Regions from separate parts of the Sessilibacter sp. MAH3 genome, predicted to be linked through region 1. Evidence: predicted binding sites of a transcription regulator. Region 1 holds the regulator's gene; the other holds the start of a gene.

Region 1 (4,972 bases):
CCAGAGATCTCGGCATCGAAATTTTAGTTCAAGGCAGAGAAGACAAGTACACCGCACTAAAAGAAATACTGGCTGAACATAATTTTGCACTCAACCAAATTGCATTTATTGGCGATGATTACCCAGACTTAACCGTTATGACTAAGGTAGGTTTTGCGGTAACCGTGGCAAATGCTTTACCCGTCATGGTTGAACATGCGCACTGGCAAACAACTCGTAATGGTGGCGAAGGCGCGGTTAGAGAAACTTGCGATCTTATTATGCAGGTGCAAGGCACTTTTGATGCTGCATTAAGTCCTTATCTCCAGTAAGGTAGAGTTTGTAAACCAACAGTTTCCAGTCATTAGCAACATGCAATAACGCCCACTCGCTTAAAGTTATCCACAGTAGCCGTGTTAAAAAAAATCTTAACAACTTCCATCATTGCAGGCCTGTTTGTGCTTGTCATACTACTGTGGGAAAACCCTGAAATTACTCAGACTAAACCCGCCACTGAAACGCAATCGCAGGCGCCAGTGGCAATTATACAAAACTCCAAAACTCGTCAATTCGACGCAACTGGTCGGCTACAATATCTATTAGTTGTCGATAAGGCCGAGCAATACCTAAGATATAACGCACAAAACCGCCCGCTCGAAGCCAAACGAGGCTACACCGACTTAAGCAATCCTTTCCTGACGCTGTTTTCCGAACAACCCAATCAAACTCCCTGGAAAATCACCGCCGATCATGGGCGAGCAGAAAATAATGGCTCATTGATTACACTTTGGGGAAATGTGGTGGTCAGAAAAGACTTAGAGACCGGTGGAGAATATCGACTCACAACCGATAAATTGGACGTAAAACCTGTCGAACAAATCGCTGAATCAGAAAGTCCTGTGTCCATTACCAGCCCTGAAGGCATTGCTGACTCTGTTGGTATGCGTCTGAACATGATTACCAACATAACCGAACTACTTTCTCAAGTTACAGGCATTTATGAAACTCAACCTGCACCGTAAAAACGAAAGCGCCCAGCCACAACCATTCGCCTCGGCAGTAAAAATGGTCGTGGTTGTTATTGGATTATTGTTATCAATCAATACCGCCGTGGCATTGCCAAGCGACAGCGATCAACCCATAAATATTGACGCCGACAGAGCCGAGCGAAATGACAAAACCGGAGTAACCATTTTCTCTGGCAACGCCAAACTCAAACAAGGCACCTTGGTAATCGTCGCAGATACCATCACCATTCATCATAAGCCCGAAGGCGTAGAAAGTATTACAGCGACAGGAAATCCAGCAACGCTTGAACAAAAACCCAAAATCGACAAACCCACGGTTAAAGCCGAAGCTAAACGCATTCACTACTCTGTCATCAATGAGAAAATCAAACTGTCCGTAAATGCGCAAATTGATCAGGGCGACGGCTCGAAAATCAACAGCGATACCATCGATTACGACCTTAAAGACTCCTATGCCGTAGCGTCGGGTGAGAATCGAGTGAAGTTGATTATTCAACCTCAAAATAAAGACACCACAAACACCAACCAATAAACCTTGTTAAATCTTTCAATTAATCACTACCAGCACTAAGAGTTATGAGTCGACTGAGCGCTAAAAATTTGGCCAAAAGCTACGGATCGAGACAAATCGTATCCGACGTTTCATTTTCTGTGTCAACGGGAGAAGTTGTTGGCTTACTCGGCCCAAATGGTGCGGGAAAGACCACGTGTTTTTACATGATTGCAGGAATTGTTAAAGCCGATCACGGCAGCGTTTGGATCGACAACGAAGACATTACCAATCTTCCCATGCATGGCCGCGCCAGACGCGGACTTGGCTATCTCCCACAAGAAGCATCGGTATTTAGAAAGCTATCGGTCAAAGACAATATTTTAGCAATCTTAGAGACTCGATCCGATTTATCTGCAACAGATCGCAAAGACCGAGCGCAACAACTTTTAGAAGAATTTCACATCACCCACGTACAAGACAGCCAAGGCATCGCCCTATCCGGTGGTGAACGTCGTCGCGTCGAAATTGCTCGCGCGCTAGCGACAGAACCACGCTTTATCCTTCTTGACGAACCCTTTGCCGGCGTGGACCCAAAATCCGTCGGTGATATCAAGCAAATTATTGAACACCTTCAATCACGAGGAATTGGCGTACTCATTACCGACCACAACGTTCGCGAGACCTTAGATATCTGCGAGAAAGCCTATATTGTGGGCGGCGGGTTTATCATTGCCGAAGGCGACGCTGAGACGGTTTTATCCAATCAAAAAGTCAGAGACACTTATTTGGGTGAAGGCTTTAAGCTCTAAATTGAGCGGCCACCTCAACCGACCCTCAATAAAACAACAAAAGCCTCAACACCTATCAAAGGACCCAAAAAAAGACTCTTTTTTAGCCTACAAGACCACCCAAAAGACATTTTAGGCGACATTAAAAAACCGCTTTACCTTGCTGTTGAAATAGGCGAACATTGGTCTTACTGTTAAGTGATCAACAAGTAATCCCCTCCGCTAAAGCACTCGCTGTTCTTTTATTTTTTCCCTCAAAACATTTATTTAAAGAGAATTCAAGGTTGGGCATATTTTTTGCTTAATAGCTGTTGCAAAAACGCCCCTTTCAAGTCTACACTGACACTAAGCTTGATCAGAATCAGCTCCGATTCTGACACCGTTTTTGGAAGTAGTGTCAAGTTATGAAACAATCATTACAGCTAAAAATGGGTCAACAATTAACGATGACCCCTCAGTTGCAGCAAGCCATTCGCCTGCTACAACTCTCAACGCTCGATCTTCAACAAGAGATTCAAGAAGCTCTTGAGTCTAATCCCATGCTCGAAGTTAGCGAATCCGATGACTCTCACCTTGATAGCGGTGAGTCCGGCGACAACAGCGAACAACCCAACGAAATTTCCGACAACTTCAGCGAAGAAAAAGTTACCGCAACCGCATCCGAATCCGATTCTGGCGACGCCCAAGAAGGCGAATGGCAGGAAAACATTCCCGAGGATTTACCCGTTGATACCCAGTGGGACGACATTTACCAAGGCAGCAGCAACTCTTCCTCGTCATCAGCCGTAGAACGAGACGACAGCTTTTTCGACAGCCAAATCGACAACACCGAGACCCTTCAAGAATACTTACTGTGGCAATTGAATCTGACTCCAATGTCAGAAACCGATCGAACCATTGCTTTAGCAATCATAGACTCGGTAGAGCCCAGCGGTTTGCTCTCAAGCAGTATCGAGGAGATTTTTCACGGCCTACGCGGTGACTGGCGTGAGAATGACGAAGATGCCGAACAAGAAAGCGGTGAGCTTGAAGCTTCTGAACCTCTAAACGAAGACGCAGATACAGACGCAGATACAGACGAAGACCTAAGCCTAGACGAAGTGATTGCGGTTCAACACCGACTTCAACTGTTTGATCCTATCGGCTCTTGCAGCGTCGATTTGTCTGAATGTTTGATGGTACAACTCAATCAATACGCCAAAGAAACACCCGGACTGGAAACCGCCAAGGCGGTAGTTGCAGAGCATCTAGCGTTACTTGGCAGTCGTGACTACAAACAGTTAATGCGTAAATGTCGCGTTAAAGAGCCCGAACTCAAAGTTGCGATCGATTTAATTCAGGAATTAACACCTCATCCCGGCGCTACTATCGGCAGCAGCGATACCAGCTATATCGTTCCCGATGTTTTTGTGAGCAAGCAAGAAGGTCGCTGGATCGTAGAGCTGAACCCAGAAATAGCCCCTAAAATTCGCATCAACAACAATTACGCCAGTCTTGTAAAGCGTGCCGATAGCAGCGAAGACAACACCTTCTTGCGAGATAATTTACAAGAAGCACGCTGGTTCTTGAAAAGTTTACAAAGCCGCAACGAGACTCTACTGAAGGTTGCAAGCTGCATTGTTGAAAAACAACAGGGCTTTTTAGATTTCGGCCCAGAATCCATGAAACCTCTAGTACTTCACGACATTGCCGAAGACGTAGGCATGCATGAGTCGACAATTTCACGGGTAACAACGCAAAAATACATGCACACGCCTCAAGGCATCTTTGAGTTAAAATACTTTTTCTCAAGCCACGTCAGCACAGACAATGGCGGCGAATGCTCTTCAACCGCAATACGTGCCATTATCAAAAAGCTGGTTGCCGCAGAAGACGCTCGCAAACCCTTAAGCGACAGCAAAATTACCGCGTTACTGGCAGATCAAGGCATTCAAGTCGCCCGAAGAACCATTGCGAAATATCGCGAATCCTTGGGTATTCCAGCCTCGAACGAACGTAAAAGACTGGTCTGACCAACCATGACTCGGTGATCTCGACCCTAATTCATACCCGATTACACGGGCTTAAAACCTGTGTAATCAATGACTTAACTCTGACATGAGGAATAACAATGACTCTTAGCATCAGTGGGCACCACGTCGAAGTCACCGACTCTATTCGAAATTATGTTGAAACTAAATTTGAAAAACTCGGCAAGCACAACCCGCAAATCACTACAATCAATGTTGTATTAAGGGTTGAAAAACAAAGACAAAAAGCAGAAGCTTCCGTACACATAAGTGGCAAAGATATATTTGCCGAGAGTGAATCTGACGATCTGTATATTGCCATCGATGAAATGGCCGTAAAATTAGATCGGCAATTGCTCAAACATAAAGAGAAAGCAACCAGCCACCGTTGATTATGGACCTCTCCAGCATTCTTACTCCCAGCCGCGTTAAATGTGGCTTGGAGGGATCAAGTAAAAAGCGAACATTAGAAAATGTCGCGCAATTCATTACTAAAGGATTCCCAGTTCTTGACGCTGATGAGCTCTTTCGCCGCCTGATGGCCCGCGAAAGGCTCGGCTCGACCGGAATCGGGCAAGGAATTGCGATTCCGCATTGCCGACTGGAAAACTGTACCGGCGTCATGGGAGCGTTATTTAAACTTAATACGCCATTGGACTTTGACGCCATCGATGA
Region 2 (4,972 bases), on a different contig from region 1:
CGCCGGTATTTTTCTCTAATTCTGCGGCCATGCGAACCATACAATCACCGGTCATAATGCTGTCGGCGTCCAGTACAATCATAGCCTCGTATTGGGTGCCCCAACGCTCGCAAAAGTCCTTTAAATTACCTACTTTCTTTTCGGTATTTTTAACGCGATTACGATAAAAAATATGTTTTGAAAGCGCACCTAAACGTTTGGTTAAAATTTTCCAAGCTTGCAGCTCGGCAACTCGAATTTTCGGGTCTTGGGTGTCACTTAATAAAAAGAAATCAAACTTACCGAGTTGCCCCGTTGTTTCGAGCGAACGCAGAGTTGTCTCAAAACCGGCAAGAACTCGTACGGTATCTTCATTATAAACCGGCATCACAACGGCTGTTCTGAAGTTCTCAGAAGGCAATAGCTTTGCACGATTGTCGTCGTAAAAATTCGACTCTAAGCTTGTTGCAGAACTGCTATCACTAAAAATGGCCTGCTTTTTAAGAGTAAGCGGATCAATTTTAAAGAGTTTTACAAGAAAACCTGCAAAACCACTCCAAAATGCTGTTGTAATCCAAATAAAAGAAAAACTGAATAAAACCAGCAAACATAATTCGAGTGCTGTTGTGCCGTTTGCCCGCAAGATGTCGAACATCATGCCAACACCTGCGATTGAAGTTAAGATCACGGCAATAAAAAACCCCAACATGCGCGTGCGCTTAAAAGGCAAACTGTAGGTTGTTCGCGTAGGAGCGTCTTGATCGGCTACCGAGGAATTTTTAAGTGCATATTCGATGGTATTTTTACTGTATTGCATTTGGACTCCAGACATAGTTCCAAACTTCACTGACGCGTTTACCATGAAGTATTAAATTTAATCGCATATCAATAGCGTCTTGATTTTGAGGACTGACTTTAAACATTACCCGCCAACGATTTTCGTTAGGGAGTTTTTTAACGCTAACATCTTTCGCACTACCGCCATTTAATTCCAGGTTAACATTAACCGGCCAATCGGCATTGAGGTGGTTGGTTTCTGGGAAAACAAAGTCCACCAAAAATTGACGATGTGCCTTAGGCGGTGGATTATCTTGTCCTGGAATTGCCGCCCAACCGATACGCGTTTTTTCGACGTAAGCACTTTGAAAGTTTTTGGGAAATTCATTAAAGGTTGATAACCGATAAGAAAATTCCATCGATTCGCCCGCTTTAACCGGTTGCTTAGGCACCCAATAAGCAACAATATTATCGTTGGTTTCGCTGTTGGTGGGAATTTCCACCAACTCCACACGGCCTTCGCCCCAATCGCCTTTGGGTTCAATCCATAAACTCGGTCTGTATTCGTAATGGGCTTCTGTGTCTAAATAATTTTCACTGTCGCGATCACGTTGTGCCAAACCAAATCCGCGAACGTTATTTAAACCCGAAGAGGTTATTCCTAATTGCTTAGGGTTTCTGAGCGGACGCCAAATCCACTCACCGTTTTGAGTTAAAATTTGTAAGCCGTCAGAATCGTGAACTTCAGGTCGAAAATCATCGTAAAAACGCGTTTTATTCTCGCCAAACAAAAACATACTGGTTAAAGGCGCAACACCTAGTTTTTTTATGTCTGATCGAAAAAATAAAGTCGAGCGTACGTCAATAATGGTATTCACTTCGGGATGGATCGTGAATTTATAGGCGCCTGTAACCGATGGGCTATCTAGCAAAGCCACTACTTGCAGTTGGTTCGACGGAGTACCTGAGTTATCCGAATTTTCTGTCTTTGGTTTTTTCAGCCAAAATTCTTTAAACGTTGGAAATTCTTCACCGCTCAACTCGCCCGTATCAACAGCTAAACCTCTAGCAGAAATACCGTAATTTTGTCCGGGGCCTACTGGACGAAAATAAGATGCGCCTTGAAACACAATAATTTCGTCTTTGTATTGTTTAGAGTTCAATGGGTAATGAATTCTAAAACCTGCAAAACCTACATCGTTATTAGAATCTAAGGTCAGATTTTCAGCTTCGCGCTCGTACAAAAAATATTGTGGATCAAAATTTAAATGCTGATGAACGGAATATTCATCAACTAAATTGATGCCAACAGGATGTTTGTATAAAAAGCCGGGATGAAATAACTGTATTTCAAAGTCGGATTCATTTTTCCATATGGATTTTTCTGGGTTATAGCGAATAGATCGATATTGCTGGTAATTTAATTGATCTAAGCTCGCCGGTAAGGTATTGGCGTCGGCCACATAACTCTTACTGGCGAGATCACGTGCGCGATTTACCACGAGATCGTATAAAACTTGATGACTGTCTGGACGATCGCCGTTTTTTAGTTCTTTAATTTTTTGATCTTGCGCAGACACAGGTCCCGGCAGCACAGCAGACTCAGCGGAAGTACTGACAGGAGCGGAACCAGACTCCACAGCTGGAATATCATTCGCTTCATTAATGGGCTTAGTAGAAGCCTCCGCATTGCTCGTTGGCTCATTGGTTTGCGGCGACACACTAACTTCAATGCGAGCTTTCGGCTCGGCTACTTTAACAGTTTGCTCGTTCGCTGCGTCTTGCGCATATACCGAAGTAAATCCAACCGTTGAAACTGCAAGCGCCAACCATGAGCGCTTGTTACACAAACACTGTTTGTTCATACCTTGTGTTCACTTAATTAATTGATAGCTAGGAGTGCCGTATCGAAATGTTTTTTTGCAACAACGAAGGTGCTTCTTCTTTAAGTACATTTTCGATAACAAGAGCCTTGTTAAAATTACAAATCACTTTGTAAGTGAGCTCTTGAAACTCTGCCAAACCTATTTTTTGTTAGGAATTTTTATGAATGAGTGTGATCTAGTCACCAATTTTGCCCACCAGTGGAACACTCGTATATTCTAGAGCAAAAGATCTGCCAACTAAAATGAAGTAACCCGGGGTGATAGTGTGATTTGAAAAACAATTCTAGAAAAAATCCTTAAGAATACTGTTAATTTTTATTAATCAGACAACTAATAAAAAGTTCAGCCAAACGGAAGCCGAGTTAACTCGTTACCATTAAATAACATTCCGTTTTTGGATACAGCCAACAGTAAACACATAGAATGAAGCAGCAATAGTCTAAGGAAAAAACTGCTATAAAAAGGTACATACCGATCTCAAGAACAGAAAAAATCGATGTTTTACAGGTATAGCAGACGCAAGAAGTTGCGGGCGCCTTATTATCATAGTGCAAGTTATAAAGCTATAGAGCGCATATATAAACTACTAAAATTTACAAATTAACAATGCGGTCTGGGTAAGAACTCATCACCCAGAGCGGGTATTTGATTATCGCCTAATTTGAGCATAGGCGAAGAGCTTGCAGAAAATCAGAGGCGCCATCAAACCCATTAACGAATGGGTATTTTATGCAGACCGCATCAATTTAAACTCAAACACATGGAGCTCAACAAAAAAGAACAAATCTTCAAAAAGACTTACGTCCGTTAACCATCGAATCACTTTATAACGGCGTAAGCAAAAGGGTTACCGTTGATCTTTAGTTAAACATCAAAGAACTTGCTTAATCAGTAAAAACCTGCCTAATAAGGTGAGGCTTTTACTAAATTTTAAAGAAATACCAACCAGCTCAGACGCGCACAATCAATGAATCCGAAGTAGCATTAATCCGAAATATCTAAAGGTTAAAAAGTCGAAGTGTCAATAACCAACCGGTAATGTACAAATCATGCAGTCAAGCTGTGCGTGATATTTTGCAAAAGACTTTTCATCCTCAACGACAACGACAACGACAACGACAACGACAACGACAACGACAACGACAACGACAACGACAACGACATCTTTGGCGCCAAACGACAAAATATCTTCAACTTTATCTTGGCTTGTGGAGAACGCCACAACATCGATGCCTTTGAATACTGCCAATGTAACCGCCAAATGACCCAAGCCGCCTATTCCGGTCACACCGACTTACGCACTGGGTTTTACGTCAAGTTTTAAAAGCGGTGAACGGGTTGTTACACTGGCACACAATAATGGTGCAGCCTCTTCAAAACTGATAGCTTCTGGAATGTGTGCCGCGAAATGATCATCCACAACAATGTTGTTAGAATAAACAACTTAAGAAATTACCGCGCTGAATACACCATTTAATCACTGATACTTATCTCTTGCGCAAGTCCCGCAATGGCAAGTAGAACTGCACTGCTCAAGCGTGACTGGGTAGACATAAATAACTCTTTAACTGGATTAATTAGAATTTTTTGAATAAACGATTCGCATAATTACCTATTTATTAAAGTGTTTAAACTTAAAGAGTCGATAGAATAATTATCCTGAATTATTGCCTATTTTTACCAAATACTAAAAAATATCTGCAACACTAATATTTAATATCAGTTCAACATTAAAACCAATTGCCTAATACTACTTTTTTATTGTCATTTTCTACGTAAATTATTAGAAGCCTGATCCATTGTTATAATTTAGTGATAGCATCGCTTGATATGGATAGTTTAGTACGGAAGGATTAGCACGGAAAAGTTGGCGAGTTTAATGAATACAGAATCAAGCAGTATAGAGATTTTACCGAATGCAATTCAAACAAACTCTCTAGCAAAACATATTAGTGAATTAATTGGCTTAAATAAACGTTTAGACACCCCTATTAAAGGTTTAAGCCTGCATCGTTGGGAAACACCAACAGACCCTACCAGCTATATGCTTGCACCCAGCATTTGTTTAATTGGTCAAGGCAGAAAACGCTTATTTTTAGGTGATGACAATTTTGTTTGTGATCCACACACATTCTTATTAACATCCATTGAATTACCTGTTGTGACTCAAATTGCAGAGGCAAAACCGGAGACGCCGTATTTGGGTATCACCATGGAATTAAATCTAAGAATGATCTCGCAATTAATGCTCGATGATCCTTCTAAGCAAGCACGTAATTCTAATGATCGATTGGGTGTTTCGGTCAGTGATTTATCAGAAGATTTAATCG

Evidence for each region. Region 1 encodes sigma-54, which starts transcription at its own class of promoters, with help from an activator protein. Its sites were predicted from a motif close to TGGCACANNNNTTGCNNT; they were not measured.
Region 2: the regulator sigma-54 is predicted to act here: its motif matches at 2,861-2,878, upstream of ACYQ2C_RS01555 (OpgD/OpgG family glucan biosynthesis protein).

What each region holds. Positions count from the first base shown of each region.
Region 1 is NZ_BAAGIE010000008.1:71,097-76,068, forward strand. It holds gene kdsC (3-deoxy-manno-octulosonate-8-phosphatase KdsC) at 1-311, shown strand, start outside; gene lptC (LPS export ABC transporter periplasmic protein LptC) at 393-1,001, shown strand; gene lptA (lipopolysaccharide transport periplasmic protein LptA) at 979-1,539, shown strand; gene lptB (LPS export ABC transporter ATP-binding protein) at 1,584-2,309, shown strand; gene ACYQ2C_RS06840 (RNA polymerase factor sigma-54) at 2,693-4,300, shown strand; gene hpf (ribosome hibernation-promoting factor, HPF/YfiA family) at 4,399-4,689, shown strand; gene ptsN (PTS IIA-like nitrogen regulatory protein PtsN) at 4,692-4,972, shown strand, end outside.
Region 2 is NZ_BAAGIE010000001.1:381,706-386,677, reverse strand. It holds gene mdoH (glucans biosynthesis glucosyltransferase MdoH) at 1-796, opposite strand, end outside; gene ACYQ2C_RS01555 (OpgD/OpgG family glucan biosynthesis protein) at 783-2,621, opposite strand; gene ACYQ2C_RS01550 (hypothetical protein) at 3,664-3,930, opposite strand; gene ACYQ2C_RS01545 (hypothetical protein) at 3,937-4,062, opposite strand; gene ACYQ2C_RS01540 (AraC family transcriptional regulator) at 4,522-4,972, shown strand, end outside.